3 regions of the Shewanella sp. Shew256 genome follow, and region 2 is predicted to be linked to each of the others. Evidence: predicted binding sites of a transcription regulator. Region 2 holds the regulator's gene; each other region holds the start of a gene.
The links. Region 2 encodes sigma-54, which starts transcription at its own class of promoters, with help from an activator protein. Its sites were predicted from a motif close to GTTGGCACGNNNNTNGNNT; they were not measured.

Region 1 (3,280 bases), on a different contig from region 2:
ATGTCGAACTTGCCTAGCAAAGTGTAACTCTCAAGCAGATTGTGGGCGCGAAAATTGACTAAACGCTTAACGTTGTCCTTTACCCGCATGTTGCCAGAGGGCAAAGCATCAAAAAACTGGCGCTTACGTTCCTCCGATAGGCCACGTGCCAATGCCAAACTGTCGTACTCGGCATTTTTGCAACGTTCCAACATCGAAGGCGAAAGATCGGTCGCTTGAATTGAAGCGCCTCCCGGCAAAGCTCCCGGCTTCTTCTGTTGATATTCTAAAATCGTCATTGCCAACGAATAAGGCTCTTGGCCAGAAGAACAGGCAGCCGACCATATCTTTAATGGACGGCCCAACTTACTGTATTCAGGTAGCAATACATTGCCTAGTAACTCAAACGGATAGCGGTCACGGAACCAAAGCGTTTCATTGGTCGTCATCGCATCAATGACTTCCGCCCGCAACGCGCGCTCCGTTGGCTTCATCGAATGTTTCACCACATCGGATAACGAAGGCAGATTATATTTGCCCATCAAAGGCGCGAGACGGCTACGCACTAGGTACTGTTTATTTTCCCCCAGTACGATGCCGCTGTGTTGTTCTAAGAACAACCTAAATTGATTATATTCGGCTTCTGCGAGTGATTTGTCAGGCACATTCACGTCCTAGATCCTATAGCAAGCACCCAAATAAGTGCCAACAATCATGTAATAAGGGCTAGATTATAGCGTAAAGCACCACTAGGCACTAACCCACACTTTCACTACAAACTTAAATGCTTGTTCACTGCCGCAGCTAATTCGTCTGGGTTGAATTTAGCGATAAAATCATTAGCGCCTACTTTTTGTACCATAGCCTGATTAAACACGCCGCTTAACGAGGTATGTAGTACAACCTTGATATGCTTAAGCTTTGGATCGTCACGGATCTCAGCCGTTAAGGTATAACCATCCATTTCTGGCATTTCAATATCCGAGATAATCAGCGGGATTTCCTCGGCAACATTGTTCATTTCACCCGCAATAGCTTTTAACTTATCGAGCGCTTCACGGCCATCTTTTGCCGTATCAATCTGTAAGTTTAACGACTCTAGCGCGCGAATAATTTGTTTACGAGCCACCGCCGAATCATCAATCACCATAATATGGTAATGCTGACTTCTATCGATTGTCAGTTGCTCATTCACTTCTTCACTGATTGCGGTTTTGACTGGTGAAATTTCATCTAGGATCTTTTCAACATCAAGAATTTCAACTAGTTCACCTTCGATTTCAGTGACTGCAGTTAAGTAGGAATAGCGACCAGCCCCTTGTGGTGGCGGCATAATGGCTTCCCAATTCATGTTGATGATACGTTCAACTGAACTGACTAAGAAACCTTGTACGCTGCGGTTATATTCTGAAATGATGATAAAGCAATTTTCAGTGCTGGCTAACGGACGTCCGCCGGTTGCAGCACTCAGATCGATTACCGAAATAGTCGTGCCGCGAATATGGGCGACACCTTTGACGTAAGGATTAAGTTTAGGCAAAGTCGTTAACGGTGGACATTGCAAAACTTCTTTTACTTTGAATACGTTAATCCCAAAACGTTGACGACCATTCAACTTAAATAGCAATAGTTCTAGTCGGTTTTGACCTACGAGTTGGGTTCGTTTGTTGACTGAATCAAGAATACTCGACATAACTCTGCCTTGTTGTTCTGTTTATGTACGGCCCTAAACTCGTTTGAGTATAGGCATATTAATTGCTTACGTCTTGTCATCGATAACCATAGTTGAAACTGAGTCAAACTTCTGACACTAAATCTTAGCCGTTATGGCATGTAACAGTTTCAAACTTGATAAAAGTATAGGTGCATTCTGGCGTTACAAGCTAGTCTCTTCATTATGAAAGTAAATTTAGTCTATTTTTTGAGTATCATCGCCCTTTCCTTCGCCACTAAGGCCAATGCCGAGCCCGTGGTACCTAGCATATCGGCGATATCCGAATTAGCTAAAGCTCTTATTAATGAAAAGATTTCAGTGCCATCTAACGCTAAAGTTGAAATCCTTCCGCAAACGATAGACAGTCGTTTGCTCCCTTCTCAATGTGCCTCCCCCATTCGAGTCGAGCTCGCCTCCGACCGAGAGATCAGCCGCAATAACACGGTAAAAGTCAGTTGTGATACACCCGATTTAGCCTACCCTTGGCAGATTTTTATGTCGGTGCGGGTCGATATTCTTTTCCCAGTTGTGGTCGCCAGCGAAACACTGGCGCCCGGCGAACTGATCAGCCCAACACAAGTTGAAATCCGTTACGTCGACCAAAACAGTTTACGCGGTATGCAATTTAGCGATACCAGCCAACTTTCAGGAGTACGGGTTAAACGGCGTGTCGCCAAAAACTTCCCTATTTTTGCCAATAACCTTTGTTTTGTTTGTAAGAATGATTCAGTATCAATTTATGTGCGTTCCAGCAATTTTGTGCTAAAAACCGTAGGCGAAGCGCTACAGGATGGTAATATTGGTGACCAAATTAGGGTCAAAAATAGCAGTTCAAACAAAGAACTAGATGCCATAGTCACGGCCATTGGCGAAGTCGAAGTTAGAATGTAAAATAAACTAAAGCTTTTCGATGAGCTGCCGATACCCCAGTTAAGAAATCCCCGTATACACGACGCTGGAGCCTAAAATGGCAATTGATATTAGCAAATTTAACGCCGGAGCGGCCGCCCAAGTCCGTTCAAACACAACAAAGAAAAGCAGCGAAAGTGAGCAATCGACTCAGGTTGCGGCTAAATCGACTCAACAGAAAGGTGACTCAGTTGTCATTACGGCTCAAGCTCAACAGCTACAAGGAGCTCAAACCAAAATGGCCAGCCTACCTGAAGTAGACCAAAAGAAAGTCGCTGAGATTAAACAAGCGATTGCCGAAGGTCGCTATAAAATTGACCCCGAAATGTTGGCGGCCAACATTGCCAGCTTCGAAGCTGAATTGAATGACCTCAATAAAGAGTAACTATGACAGAAATAGCTAAACTGGTAGATCAACAACACGCCCATTTGGCTGTTCTTAAACAGATTATTCTTAAGGAAAAAGGCGCTTTGGTTGACCAAAACGCCGATTTGCTTTTATCGCTTGCGGAGCAAAAATCATCATGCCTGCAAGAACTTAAGGCCAATGATGACTTACTGGCCAATCACAGCGATAAATCCTTACTCACCTCGCAAGTAGAACTATCCCATAAAATGGCCGCCGTAAAAGAGGCCCTTGCCGAATGTAAGGATCTAAACGCTCAAAATGCCAGTCTG
Region 2 (3,280 bases):
CTGCAAACCCGTAAAGAGCTCAATCGCGATCAACGCGAAGAAGAGCTGGAACATCTGCTCGAAGAGTTCCATATCACCCATATTCGCGATAGCCAAGGCATGTCGTTATCGGGCGGTGAACGTCGCCGCGTCGAAATTGCCCGCGCCTTAGCGGCCAATCCCAAGTTTATTCTGCTCGATGAACCCTTCGCCGGTGTCGACCCGATTTCGGTTATCGATATCAAGAAAATCATCGAACAACTCAAGAGCCGAGGCCTTGGGGTACTGATCACAGACCACAATGTACGCGAGACCTTAGACGTCTGTGAACATGCCTACATTGTCAGTCACGGAAACCTGATTGCCGAAGGAACTCCCGCAGAGATCTTAGACAATCAGCAAGTTAGGGCTGTGTACTTAGGTGAACAATTCAGGCTATAGTTACTTAAACAGAGCCAATTAGCCTTGAATTTTGGCTTATAAGCGCCATCAATATGATAACAAGCGGCCTAAATTCAAAATAATAACGTAGGGATCAGCGGTAACATGAAAGCGTCACTCCAGCTCAAACTGGGTCAACAGTTAACCATGACGCCACAACTCCAACAGGCCATTCGTCTGTTGCAATTGTCGTCATTGGAACTGCAGCAAGAGATCCAGCAAGCCTTAGACTCTAATCCTCTTCTCGAGCTGGAAGAGGAGCAGTTCGACGCGCCTACCGAACGTAAGCAAGATATCGCCGATACCGACTTTAGCGAAACGACGGCCCAGCCACAGGAACAAGACAATTCCACCGTGGACATTGCCGAGTCGCTGACCAAAGAATCCCTGCCCGAAGAACTGCCCATGGATACTACTTGGGATGAAGTCTTTACCGCCTCGCCAAACTCAGGTTCTGGCGCCAGCCGTGAAGATGACATGCCCTTCCAAGGGGAAACCAGTGAAGGCCTGTACGAACATTTAGAATGGCAAAAAAACCTCACGCCCTTCTCTGAAACCGATTTAGCCATCGCCACCGCGATTATTGATGCCATCGACGATCAAGGTTATCTCACTCAAAGTACTGAAGATATCCTCGAGGCCATGGGCAATCCAGAGATAGAACTGGATGAAGTCGAAGCCGTGCTCAAGCGTATTCAACACTTCGATCCCGTTGGTGTCGCCGCAAGGGATTTAAGCGAATGTCTGCTTATCCAACTCTCCCATTTTTCGCCGGATACCCCACACCTCGAAAACGCCCGTATGCTGATCAAAGATCATTTAGATCTGATCGCTGCCCGCGACTTTAGGTTGTTGATGCGTAAGACCAAACTTAAAGAGGACGAGTTAAGGGACAGCATAGCGCTGATCCAAACTTTAAACCCTCGCCCCGGTTTGCTCATCACCCCTGTTGATGAAGAATATGTCATCCCCGATGTGTCGGTATCGAAGAAAAACGGTCGCTGGGTGGTCGAGTTAAATCCAGATTGCATGCCAAAAATCAATGTTAATCAGCAATATGCAGCCATGGCGCGCAGCACCAAAAGCCAAGCCGATAGCCAATTTATCCGCGGGCATCTGCAAGAGGCCAAGTGGTTTATCAAAAGCCTTGAAAGCCGTAACGAAACACTGCTCAAGGTGGCAAACTGCATAGTGCAATATCAACAGGGCTTCTTCGAATACGGTGAAGAAGCCATGAAACCTATGGTCCTGAACGATATCGCCGAGGCGGTAGAGATGCATGAGTCCACCATTTCACGGGTGACGACGCAAAAATACATGCATACCCCAAAGGGACTTTTTGAACTAAAATATTTCTTCTCAAGCCACGTCGGGACTGATGATGGCGGTGAGTGCTCATCCACGGCAATCAGAGCCTTCATTAAGAAACTGGTTGCAGCGGAAAACCAGAAAAAACCATTAAGCGACAGCAAGATGGCACAGCTTCTGGCAGAACAGGGAATTAACGTTGCGCGCAGAACCATTGCGAAGTACAGAGAAGCGATGCTTATTCCCCCTTCCAATCAGCGTAAAAGTTTATAGCCTAAAATGGAAATCGGAGGACGTTTATATGCAAATAAACCTGAGTGGACACCATATCGAGATTACTGAATCGTTACGGGCTTATGTTGAGGAAAAGTTTTCAAAACTTGAACGTCATTTCGAACAGATCAATAATGTGCACGTTGTGCTCAATGTTGAGAAAATGCAACAAATTGCCGAAGCGAGAATCAACCTCACCGGTGGTGAAGTCTTCGCGACTTCAGAGCATGCAGATATGTATGCTGCCATAGACGTCCTGATCGACAAGCTTGATCGTCAGGTTATTAAACACAAAGAGAAGTTAACAAAACACTAGCAATGGAACTTCGTACCATACTGCGGCCGGAATGCACGACCTGCGCCACTCCGGGCAGTAAGAAAAAGGTACTGGAACTTATCAGCGACTTAGCCGCTGCCCAGTACCCCACCCTCTCATCTCAAGAGATCTTCGAAAGCCTAGTGGCGCGCGAAAAGATGGGGAGCACAGGTATAGGTAACGGCATCGCCATTCCACATGGTCGATTAACCGATATAACACAACCCATAGCCATATTGGTGAAATGTGAGGAGCCGATAGCCTTTGATGCTATCGATAAACAACCTGTCGACATTTTATTTGCGCTGCTGGTGCCTGCTGACCAATGTCAACAGCACTTAAGCACTTTGTCCTGCATGGCTGAAAAGCTCAGTGACAAGCAAATATTAAAACAATTGCGCAAGACGCATGATGAAACGGAACTCTATCAGGTAATCATTGGATGAAACTGGTCATAGTGTCAGGGCGTTCAGGCTCAGGCAAATCGGTCGCACTTAGAGTGCTTGAAGATCTCGGCTACTATTGTGTCGATAATTTGCCTTTGCCTTTGATTGGCAGTTTGCTTGAACAGCTCAAAGGCAGTAACGATCTCGTTGCTATCAGTGTTGACGTGCGCAATTTACCAGAGCAAGACAAAGTGCTGGTTAAACAGCTTGCCAGCCTGCCTACGGGCACTGAACTCACCAGCTTCTTCTTAAACTCCAGCGATAAAGTGTTGCTCAAACGCTACAGTGAAACGCGGCGCTTACATCCCTTATCTAAGAGCCGAGTGTCACTGCAAGAAGCCATCAAGCTTGAAGGCAAATTGCTCGAGCCGCTGTCACAGCAGATGGATCACTATATAGATACCTCGAATCTGAATATCTATGAACTCAGCGACCAAGTGCGGCAAATACTCCTTGGCAGTGTCGATAAGGAACTGGTGATCAACTTCGAGTCCTTCGGTTTTAAGCATGGTATGCC
Region 3 (3,280 bases), on a different contig from region 2:
ATACGCACATTCGCCTTGAGCACCTTAGGGCTACCGACGGGGCGATATTCATTATTTTCGAGCACTCTTAATAGCTTAACTTGATGCTCGAGCGGCATTTCGGTGACTTCATCGAGGAATAAGGTGCCGCCTTCGGCCTGCTCAAATACCCCTTGATGATCGCGATTCGCGCCAGTGAAAGAGCCTTTTACATGACCGAAGAGTTCACTATCGACCAATTCTGGGCTCAAGGCGCCGCAGTTAATCGCAATATAGGGCTTATTCACCCGTGGGCTGGCTAAGTGAATGGTATTGGCGACCAGTTCTTTACCCGCGCCACTCTCACCGATAATCAACACATTGCTCTCGGCGGCCGACACGCGGCGAATAGTGCGATACAAACGGTGCATAGGTAATGAGGAGCCCACCAGCAGACCATATTGGTCTAATTCGCTGGCAAAGGGGCGAATGCGCGTCGAAGTGTTGGCAACCAAATGCTGGGCAAAATCCGCTAAGGTTTCGCACAGCAATGACATATCGATGGGCTTACGGAAATGGTAGCCCGCGTATTTGGACAAGAGTTTATCGAGGTGAGGATTCGGCAGGCCGTCGGAGAGGAAAATAAACTCCACATCCGCAATGGCGCTGGACTCGAGTAAGGCTAAGTAATCTTCACGACTTAGACGGGGCAGCTCAAGGATCGCCACATCGATACGATTGGCTTCCAGCTGAGTAATCCAAGATAAATCATCGGTACTGCGTAGCTTGTTGTAGGTCTGCGCGCCCTCGAGCTGTACTAATGCCTGCTCGGTCTCGAAGTCCTGTAGATGATAGAAAAGCGTTGGTCGGATCATCTTGTGCCACTCCCTGTGAATGAAGCACCACTGTATGCCAGCCGTGAAATTTTAACAATCTCAACGGTAAGAGTTGCCGATAATAAGCAGCCCACTGGCGACAATGGATAAATATCATCAGTTAAATCAAGTCATTAACTTATCATTAAAAAGTGAACGAAATATGCATAGAAGCTGAATGAAGTTGATATTTCCATAAAAAACTTGGGCAATCCGTGTCGGTGGAGCAGCCCAAACTACCACAGGAGGTCGTTATGACGTCTAATGTTGCGCAACATCAGACCGAGCTGAGCGCCGATATTAAGCTGGTTAATGAGTTAATCGAGCTGACGCAAACCGGCGTGGATTTTTATACTCGGGCCAATACTTCAGTCGATGACTACAGCCTAAAACGCATTTTTATCGCCCAAATCAAGACGTACCAAGGAATGCAGGCACGATTTAGGCAACTGCTCGCCCAAACATTGCAACAAATGGGCCCGCACCTAGGCCCGCACTCAGTGCCGCCATCGCAGACTCGGCCCTATGCCGATGTCGATGCTTTACTTATCAAACAACAACTTGCCGATGCCCTCGTCGTGCTCTGTGAGCTTGAGCGTCAGCGCCTTAGCCACCTCAAACAGTTAATTAAAAAGGCCAACCACCCGAGGTTAATCAGCCAATTGGCCGAAGATATTGCCTGGCTACAAATCCATTTGGATACTTTGCACCTGCGCTGCCAAACCCTGTAAATGCCCCTACACCTCCAAATAACGCGGCCAACTGAGCCGCGTTTTTGTTGCCTGCGATCTGTTTGTGCTTAACGCCTATCCCACTTAAGCCAAACCGCTTAATCACCCTCGGTAATATTTACATTTTGTCGGTAAAAAGCGCCGATTTGGCGATTAAGCTAAACACCTAAAATACGTCACAAAACAATTTATTCCATTTAAAATCAGTAAAATAAAAACATTGGCACGATTCACGCTTTAGTATCTTCGAGATAACAACGGAGGATATCATTATGAAAAACACGACAACTTTAGCTTTAACCACCTTACTTGTCGGTTCTATCAGTTTAAATGTGGCCGCCGCACAGGATTGGAAAGACGACGCCAAAGATGCTTGGATCGATGGCAAGGCCGAAACGACTTTGTTGCTCAATACTAATCTCAACTCCTTTGACATTATGACCGACGTGAAAAACGGCCATGTCACCTTAACCGGTCAAGTGGAGAGCAGTGTCGATAAGGCGCTCGCCGCTGAGCTCATCAAAAGCTTAGATGGTGTAAAAGGGGTCGATAACAAATTAACCGTGATGAATGAAGACCAAGGCACCAGTGAGGTAGTGAAGACCCTAACCGACTCTAAGGTCGCAACGGTCGTGAAAACCCGTCTGTTGTTCTCGACCGACGTATCGGGCACCCAAATTAATGTCGATGTTGCCGATGGCGTAGTGACCTTACAGGGTGAAGTGGCTAGCGATGCCGAGCGTCAATTAGCCCTGACCATTGCTAAAAATACCGATGATGTGAAAAAGGTCGTCGATAAGATCAAAGTCAAAACCTCATAATGGTCCTGACATGCAGCCCTTGCTAATTCAGCACTTGCCAATTCAACGCTTGATATTAGTCACTCGGGCAAAAATCACAAAACCAGCTTCGGCTGGTTTTGTTTTATCGGTGCGATGCCATATTAATCATGCCTTAGGCTTCAGCTTCCTGTTCGATGCAGAAGCTAAACTCATAAAAATGTTGGCCATTTTCGATGCTTATCGCCATAGTGCCATATAACCCCACCAGTTCACCCGCACCTGAATGGGGGACAACCTCAAGGTGTAATCGGTTTTGACCATCAGTCATAATGCCAAAATGTTGCAGCACAAAACTGCCCTGTCTGCCGCACAGTTTACCTACGACTTGCTCTATCGCTACATAACCCGCCGAGCCTTTTACCGCCGTCATGGCACTGAGCATTTCGCCTTGGCTGCGAGCTTCTAGCTCACCATAAAAGGTTTTATCTAAGGTCATTCTGCCCAAGTTCACGCCCCCCACACCTGTGGCATAGGCACTCTCGGGATTGAGCTTAACATCAAATTTGCCCGTGACTTTGGTCATTTCCATGACACGCTCCTTGTTTTAATTTTATGCTTTATGTCAAAACCTTAGCTTTCCCAGCCGCTAGGTGAAATAAATACCTCAGCCGTAGCTGAGGTAAAATTAACTTAGCATAAGCCCAGATATAAACCTAATTCAGTGCTTTAATTTCCGTTTCACTCACACCGACCTCAAGGGTTTTAGCCACGTTAGGCTCCTCGACCATAGGTTGGTCAGCCACCCTATCGCGGTAGGTAATGGCGACTTTAAACGGCGCTTCAAAGGGATACACGGGTTCAATACTATCGACTTCGATGCGATCACCAATAAACACACTGCCTAAGTGCACTAATCGATTTTGAGCATAATCTA

Region 1: flgA (flagellar basal body P-ring formation chaperone FlgA) is a predicted target of sigma-54. The motif match lies at 1,722-1,740, and genes of this name have one in related genera.
Region 3: B5P39_RS04545 (BON domain-containing protein) is a predicted target of sigma-54. The motif match lies at 1,784-1,802, and genes of this name have one in related genera.

What each region holds. Positions count from the first base shown of each region.
Region 1 is NZ_NAJR01000007.1:88,456-91,735, forward strand. It holds gene B5P39_RS14460 (CheR family methyltransferase) at 1-650, opposite strand, end outside; gene B5P39_RS14465 (chemotaxis protein CheV) at 752-1,672, opposite strand; gene flgA (flagellar basal body P-ring formation chaperone FlgA) at 1,877-2,584, shown strand; gene flgM (flagellar biosynthesis anti-sigma factor FlgM) at 2,661-2,987, shown strand; gene B5P39_RS14480 (flagella synthesis protein FlgN) at 2,990-3,280, shown strand, end outside.
Region 2 is NZ_NAJR01000006.1:48,375-51,654, forward strand. It holds gene lptB (LPS export ABC transporter ATP-binding protein) at 1-420, shown strand, start outside; gene B5P39_RS12535 (RNA polymerase factor sigma-54) at 526-2,001, shown strand; gene hpf (ribosome hibernation promoting factor) at 2,030-2,317, shown strand; gene ptsN (PTS IIA-like nitrogen regulatory protein PtsN) at 2,320-2,763, shown strand; gene rapZ (RNase adapter RapZ) at 2,760-3,280, shown strand, end outside.
Region 3 is NZ_NAJR01000002.1:383,573-386,852, reverse strand. It holds gene B5P39_RS04555 (sigma-54 interaction domain-containing protein) at 1-833, opposite strand, end outside; gene B5P39_RS04550 (hypothetical protein) at 1,088-1,564, shown strand; gene B5P39_RS04545 (BON domain-containing protein) at 1,837-2,385, shown strand; gene B5P39_RS04540 (DUF3224 domain-containing protein) at 2,519-2,935, opposite strand; gene B5P39_RS04535 (hypothetical protein) at 3,060-3,280, opposite strand, start outside.